2 regions of the Pseudoalteromonas sp. R3 genome follow, and region 1 is predicted to be linked to the other one. Evidence: predicted binding sites of a transcription regulator. Region 1 holds the regulator's gene; the other holds the start of a gene.
What was found. The regulator sigma-54, encoded in region 1, starts transcription at its own class of promoters, with help from an activator protein. The targets are predictions, from matches to a motif close to GTTGGCACGNNNNTNGNNT.
Positions count from the first base shown of each region.

Region 2: fliE (flagellar hook-basal body complex protein FliE) is a predicted target of sigma-54. The motif match lies at 2,844-2,862, and genes of this name have one in related genera.

Region 1 is NZ_CP034835.1:434,067-437,994, reverse strand. Features, by position in the region: gene kdsC (3-deoxy-manno-octulosonate-8-phosphatase KdsC) at 1-123, shown strand, start outside; gene lptC (LPS export ABC transporter periplasmic protein LptC) at 120-674, shown strand; gene lptA (lipopolysaccharide transport periplasmic protein LptA) at 664-1,203, shown strand; gene lptB (LPS export ABC transporter ATP-binding protein) at 1,200-1,925, shown strand; gene ELR70_RS06855 (RNA polymerase factor sigma-54) at 1,970-3,478, shown strand; gene hpf (ribosome hibernation promoting factor) at 3,504-3,791, shown strand; gene ELR70_RS06845 (PTS sugar transporter subunit IIA) at 3,794-3,928, shown strand, end outside.
Region 2 is NZ_CP034835.1:3,114,740-3,118,667, reverse strand. Features, by position in the region: gene ELR70_RS18735 (ATP-binding protein) at 150-1,262, shown strand; partial or broken gene ELR70_RS18730 (sigma-54 dependent transcriptional regulator) at 1,259-2,670, shown strand; gene fliE (flagellar hook-basal body complex protein FliE) at 2,901-3,242, shown strand; gene fliF (flagellar basal-body MS-ring/collar protein FliF) at 3,263-3,928, shown strand, end outside.

The sequences.
Region 1 (3,928 bases):
GTACTCCGCCAGGCTGACTATACCACCTTGTTGCCCGGCGGCTATGGTGCAGTGCGTGAACTGACTGATTTGCTGTTGCTGTGTCAGAATAAGCCCTTAGGATATGAAGGCAGCAGTGTATGACCGTACTTCGTGTCCTATTACTCTTTGCATTCAGTCTGACCATGCTTTGGCTGTGGTATCCTTATTTAACGCAATCGGGTCAAACAGCACCGCAATCAGAAGAAGTATTGGCCAAACCTGACTACGTCGCGCTCGATCTTAAGCAGACCAATTATGCCGAGAATGGCCAGCTTAGCTACCAAATCACCGCGGACAGAATGGAGCTTTATCAGGAACTCGGCTTCAGCCACTTTACTGCGCCCATCTTTACACTTCACAATGATCAGCAAAACTGGCAACTAAAAGCCAATGAAGCCACTTTGTATGGCAACAACACGCTGATCCTAGAGGGCAAGGTACAAGCCACAAACCTCACTGACAATGCGATGATTAAGCATATCAACGCCGATCATGTACAGGTCGATATAAATGAAAAGCACATGCGCTCTGAACATCCGGTTGAAATTACCGGGCCCAACTTAACGATTTCAGGTAAAGGCCTGGTGGCCGATCTCAATACCGAAATCATTGAACTCATCAACCACACTAAAACGATTTATTATGAGCAATAAATTAACTTATTCCCTGTTCCTTCTGTGCACCTTAAGTGCTTTTCATCCAAGCGCTTATGCCGAAGATACGGTAGCCGACCAGGTCATTATCAGCTCGGGAACTCAGCTGGCCCAATTGCAAACCAACATTGGCGTATTTGAAGAGAATGTTGAAATCATCCATGGTGACCGAACAATTTTGGCAGATCGTCTCGAGGTCCATCGCAGAGAAGAGCTGGGTAAAAACAAGCAGCTGCTGGTTGCTACAGGTAGCCCGGCGGTGTTTCAAGAGCGCCAGGCAGATGGCTCACTACTAAAAGCAACCGCCAAAGAAGTACGTTATGATGTGGCAAACCGTATGCTGACCATCAAAGGCGGAGCAGAAATAAGTCAGGCGGGTCAGAAAATCAGCGCACAAACCATAGTCTATGATATGGAGAAAAAGCTGATCAGCGCGCAACGGGGCGATCAAGAGAAAAATCGTGTAAGAACCATTCTTTTACCCGAAAAAGAGAGCAGTAAAAATTCACAAAAGAAGGGTAATCCGTGAGCAAGTTAACAGCCACAGCACTGGCCAAGAGCTACAAAGGCAGACAAGTTGTCAAAAACGTCGAATTGAGCGTTGAAGCTGGCAGCATTGTTGGCCTCCTTGGCCCTAATGGTGCAGGTAAAACCACGACCTTTTACATGATCGTCGGCCTGGTGCCCAGTGACAAAGGCAGCATTCACATTGATGATCAAGATATTACCTTGCTGCCTATGCACAGCCGGGCAAGGTTAGGCATTGGTTACCTGCCTCAAGAGTCCTCTATTTTTCGCAAACTGACCGTCTATCAGAATCTGATGGCCATTTTGGAAACCCGTAAGGAGCTCAATAAAGAGCAGCGGGAAGTCATCCTCAACGAGTTATTAGATGAATTTAATATCCAGCATATTCGGGATAGCCAGGGCATGGCCTTGTCGGGTGGTGAACGTCGCCGGGTAGAAATTGCACGTGCCCTTGCGGCAGATCCAAAATTTATCTTATTGGATGAGCCTTTCGCTGGCGTTGATCCCATTTCGGTGTTAGATATAAAGAAAATTATAGAACACTTAAAAAACCGCGGCATAGGCGTGCTGATCACCGACCACAATGTACGTGAAACGCTGGACGTCTGTGAGAAAGCTTATATAGTGTCACATGGTGAACTGATAGCAGCAGGCACCCCGGAGCATGTTCTGGCCGATCAAACCGTGCGGGATGTCTACCTAGGTGAGCAATTCAGGCTATAGTTATAAGATTAGAAGTAAATAACAAAAAGGATTGTTAGAGATACATGAGGCAATCGCTACAGCTGCGCATGGGGCAGCAACTGACAATGACACCACAGCTGCAACAGGCTATTCGTCTGTTACAGTTGAGTACGCTAGATCTCCAACAAGAAATCCAAGAAGCGCTTGATAGCAATCCTTTGTTGGAAGTGGAAGAAGGTGAGTCTGAATCACACGATAATGAAACACAGTCCAAATCGGATACTGAGTTAGAACAACATGCGACCAATGATAATGACAGCTTTGAGGACTCGGCTGTCAGTGACTACGAACAAGACAGCGATGCTGCATTAAACAAAGACACTGTGAGTGACGATCTGGCAATGGACGTCACCTGGGATGAGTACATCAGTGCCGCCCCGGCAAGCAGCTCAGGCCCTATGCCTGAAGATGAAACCATCTATCAGGGTAAAACCACAGAGACGCTGCAAGAATACATGATGTGGCAACTAGAGCTCACCCCCTTTAGTCCAACTGACAGGGCCATCGCCCTGGCAATAGTCGAAGCCGTTGACGATGCAGGTCTGCTGACTATCAGCTGCGAAGACATTGTTGAGAGCATGAATCAGGATAATGATGAAGAACTGATAGAATTGGATGAAGTCGAAGCAGTACTAAAACGTGTTCAATTATTTGATCCCGTCGGTATTGCTGCGCGCAGCTTGCAAGAGTGTCTGTGTATCCAGCTCAATCAGTTTGACTCTGCCACTCCCTGGCTCTCTCAAACCAAAGAAATTCTGACAGAACATATCGATCTACTCGCAAGTCGTGACTACCGAACTTTGATGAAAAAGACTAAGCTCAAAGAAGCTGAGCTTAAAGAAGTCATGACCCTGATCCACAGTCTTAATCCAAAACCTGCCGCCAGCATAGTGCAAGAAGAGGCCGACTATGTAATCCCGGATGTTTCGGTCAAAAAGGTGAAAGGTCGCTGGGTTGTTGAACTAAACCCGGACTCTATGCCGAAGATCAGAGTAAACGATCACTACGCTGCAATGTCCCGTTCAGTAAAGTCGAGCACTGACAGCCAGTTTATCCGCTCGCACTTGCAAGAGGCAAAATGGTTTATTAAAAGTCTCGAAAGCCGCAATGAAACTTTATTGAAAGTTACCAATTGCATTGTGCAACAACAACAGGCATTCTTTGAACATGGCCCCGAGGCAATGAAGCCGATGGTACTCAATGATGTGGCCGAAATGGTCGACATGCATGAGTCCACGATTTCACGTGTAACAACGCAAAAGTATATGCACACGCCACGCGGTATTTATGAGTTGAAGTATTTCTTCTCAAGCCATGTCAGCACTGAAAACGGAGGAGAATGCTCTTCGACAGCAATCAGAGCATTGATCAAAAAGCTAATTGCCGCAGAAAACACAGCTAAGCCATTAAGTGACAGCAAAATTGCGGATGTATTGGCAGATCAAGGGATCAAAGTGGCTAGACGTACAATTGCCAAATACCGAGAGTCTTTGGCTATCCCACCGTCGAATCAGCGTAAAAGCTTGATTTAGACGTAACTACAGAAGGAAAATGCTTATGCAACTAAATTTAACTGGTCGACATGTAGAAATCACCGATTCGTTAAGAGACTATGTAACAAACAAGTTTGCGAAGCTAGAAAGGCACTTTGATCACATCAATAACGTGCATGTAATCCTAGATGTCGAAAAGCTCATTCAAAAAGCAGAAGCCACATTACATGTGAACGGGGGGGAGATCTTCGCCTCAACCGAGCACCGGGATATGTATGCCGCAATAGACGGACTTATCGATAAGCTTGATCGCCAAGTGATTAAGCACAAAGAGAAGCTAACTCGACACTAATCATGAAACTAAGCTCATTGATTTCACAGGACTGCAGCAAAGCTGCGGTCCTTTTTAATAGCAAAAAACGCATCTTAGAATACATCAGCGAGTTGGCTCACAGCCAGCTGCCTGATAGCAATGCCCATGACATCCTG
Region 2 (3,928 bases), 1.8 Mb from region 1:
CAGTTTAGCGCATAATATAGTGCTGTACAAATAAACAGTGTCAAACTTTTGAATGTGTTTTCATTTTTGTAATCTAATGAATTCAAAGGAAAATAAAGTTGGCATGTCAATTGCTTTTACTGAGTATCTAGGTTTAAGAGAGCAATATCATGGCATTAGCAAAAGTGATTAATCCACAATTTGTGCCGACAACTCAGTACAACCCTTGTTTGCTGCAAGAAGCGTATATGGGTGAGCTGAGCGATCTGCGGCAGCAGGCCAGTTGGTTGGGTCATCTGGTTGATACCATGCCTGCGGGTGTGGTGGTTCTGGATGGTCAGGGCATGATAGCCAAAGCTAATCAGATAGCAATTGATATGCTGGGCGAACCACTGGAAGGTGAAAAGTGGTTCAACATTATCCAGCGCTCTTTTAGTCCACAACAGGATGATGGCCATGAAGTCTCCCTTAAAGATGGGCGCCTTATCAAGCTTGATATTACAGCACTAACACCGGAACCCGGCCAGTTGATCCTGATGACTGATCTAACCGAAACCAGACGTCTGCAGGCACGAGTTGCACATATGCAGCGCCTGAGCGCACTGGGTAAGATGGTTGCATCTTTGGCTCATCAGGTGCGCACACCTTTATCTGCAGCCATGCTGTATGGTGCCAACTTGGGCAGTAGTAAACTACCGGCTCAGTCTCGAGATAAATTTCACACTAAACTGATGTCTCGCCTGAAAGACCTTGAAAATCAGGTCAATGATATGTTGTTGTTCGCAAAAAGTGGCGAGCAACAGGTAATTGAACGTGTGTCAATGCAGCAGTTGTTGAGTGAAGTCAAAACGGGAGCAGATGCTATGGTGTTGCTACATAAAGCACAGTTAGCTGTTGAACTCCCCGAGCCGGACATCGAAATACTGGGCAATAAAACAGCGCTGGCTAGTGCTATTCAGAACCTGATCCACAACAGTGTTCAACATATTGGTGCGGGTGCCAAGATAGAGGTTTGCGCTCAGCGAGAGCCTGGCACAGACACTGTTCGCATCAGTGTTTCCGATAATGGACCTGGTGTTGACTTGAGCCAGGCAAGCAAATTATTTGAACCCTTTTTCACAACTAAATCTCAGGGCACTGGCTTGGGGTTAGCTGTTGTGAACTCCGTCGCCCATTCTCACAAAGGTCGGGTCGACGTCATCAATAATGAAAGCGGAGGAGCATGCTTTAGCATGTTACTGCCTATTTCCAGCGAACATTCATCATTACAGGAGGCCGTATGAGCAACAAGATTCTGGTTGTAGAAGACGATGCCGGGTTGCGCGAAGCACTAATAGACACCCTTGAAATGTCTGGGTTTGAGTGCGTCGAAGCAGATAGCGCTGAGCGGGCTGTTATATTGCTAAAAGAGCAGGTATTTTCCTTGTTGGTCAGCGATGTACAAATGGGGGCTATGAGTGGCCTGGATCTGCTCAGAACCGTGAAGCTCAATTACCCTGAGCTACCTGTGTTGATGATGACCGCCTATGCCACGATAGATGACGCGGTAGAAGCCATGCGTCTGGGGGCAATTGATTATATGGCTAAGCCATTTGCACCTGAGGTGTTACTGAATATGGTCAGCCGTTATATGCCGGAGAAAGAGAAAGAAACTGAAGGTCCGGTGGTTGCTGACAGTAAAAGCCTCGAGCTGCTGGAGTTAGCCAAAAAAGTAGCGCGCTCTGATGCCAGTGTGATGGTACTGGGCCCTAGCGGTTCTGGTAAAGAAGTACTTGCACGCTATATCCACGACCGCTCGGATCGTGCTGAGCAACCGTTTGTGGCAATTAACTGTGCCGCTATCCCTGAGAATATGCTTGAAGCAACATTGTTTGGCTACGAAAAAGGGGCGTTTACTGGCGCTATTGCAGCTTGCCCGGGTAAGTTTGAGCAAGCGCAGAAAGGCACTATCCTCCTTGATGAAATCACCGAAATGGACCTGGGCTTGCAAGCCAAGTTACTGCGGGTATTACAGGAAAGAGAAGTCGAACGCCTGGGTGGCAGAAAGACCATTGAACTGGATGTCAGAGTTTTGGCAACCAGTAACCGAGATCTTAAAGAAGCCGTCAATGATGGCGTATTCCGAGAAGACCTATACTATCGCTTGAATGTCTTTCCTTTGACTTGGCTTCCACTAGCGGAGCGTGGTGGGGATATTGTCCCGCTTGCTGAGCACCTGTTACAGCGCCATTGTGACAAATCCGGCAAATTGGCACCTGTGTTATCACAATGCGCGCAGGATAAGTTGCTTAGTCATCGTTGGCCGGGTAATGTCAGAGAGCTGGATAATGTGGTACAACGTGCCTTGATTTGCAGCAGGGCACGGAGATCACTGCTGACGACATTTTTATTGAGAACTTTTCACCGCGATCAGTAAGCACACTGCAGCAGCCTGTTGATCAGGCTCCTACACCAGCGCGCAACGATGCTGATGATGCCAGTTCAATTGCCATTAATGTTAATAATGAAGATGCTGAGGGGCTCAGTTATAAAGAAGAACTCCAGGACAAAGAGCATCAAATCATTCTGGACACACTGACCCGGTGTAATGGCAAACGTAAGGATGTAGCCGAGTTGCTGGGGATAAGCCCCAGGACGCTTCGATATAAACTCGCCAGAATGCGTGATCTGGGTTTACCTGTCCCAGCCTAAGTGGAATACCAAATCCACTGAATTAAGCAAATTGGTATACAATTCCATTGTCCGGGCATTGAATATGTCCGGATACTGGAGCCTTTTTGGTGATAAGATCGCACAATTACCCCGCTGTCAAAAAACCGACCTTTCACAAACTCACCTAAGTGATTGAAATTTAATTGAATTATATTGGCACACTTTGTGCTTTGTAATGGTTATGTACAACTCACAAAGTGAGCCAGACCATGAAAATTCAATCTACCGGACTTTATCAGGAAATGCAGGCTATGGCCTCAGAGGCCGGCCGTGTTAGACCACAGGATCCGAACAAGCTGCCAGTTCAGGCAACGGCAGCTACATCAAGCGCTCAGTTTGGTGATTTACTCAGTGATGCTCTTAATACGGTCGCGGGGTTACAACGTGACGCCAAAGAAAAGGTAACCGCGGTTGAAATGGGTGACCGCAGTGTATCACTTGCTGAAGCAATGATTGCCAAGAACAAATCTTCAGTGGCATTTGATGCTACAGTACAGGTCAGAAATAAGCTGATAGAAGCTTATAAAGACATCATGAGCATGCCAGTATAATCAGAGTTTAGCGGAGAGTAATCGTGGCTACTAATCAATCAACCGATCTGGCACTTGCTGATGGACAAACAGTTCCCGGCGCAGGTGGTGAAGCAGATACGCAACAAGAGCAAAAATCGGGCTACTTTAGTGCTTTGAGCGGTGTTGATATGCTCCGCCAGGTTACCTTGGTGATAGCACTGGCCATTTGTCTGGCAATCGCGATTTTTATTATTATTTGGGCACGTCAGCCAGATATGCGTCCGTTAGGTCAATATCCTACCGAAGAGCTGGTTCAGACGCTGGACTTTCTGGATGCACAGAAAATTGAATATGAACTGGATGGTAACACCATCATGGTGGCTGAGTCAGATTATCAAGACATCAAGCTGAGAATGGCCCGTGATGGATTTAGCCAGGCACCTAGCAGTGGCACTGATATTCTGATGCAGGATATGGGCTTTGGCGTGAGTCAACGTTTGGAGCGTGAGCGTCTTAAGCACAGCCGTGAGCAACAGCTGGCTCGCACCATTGAAGAACTGCAGGATATTAACCGCGCTAAAGTTCTACTGGCTATTCCAAAAGAGAATGTATTTGCACGACGCGAAAAACAACCGTCAGCGACTGTAGTCGTAACGCTTAAGCGTGGTCGGACACTGGATAGTGAAGAAGTAGATTCAATTGTTGACATCGTTGCTTCTGCGGTA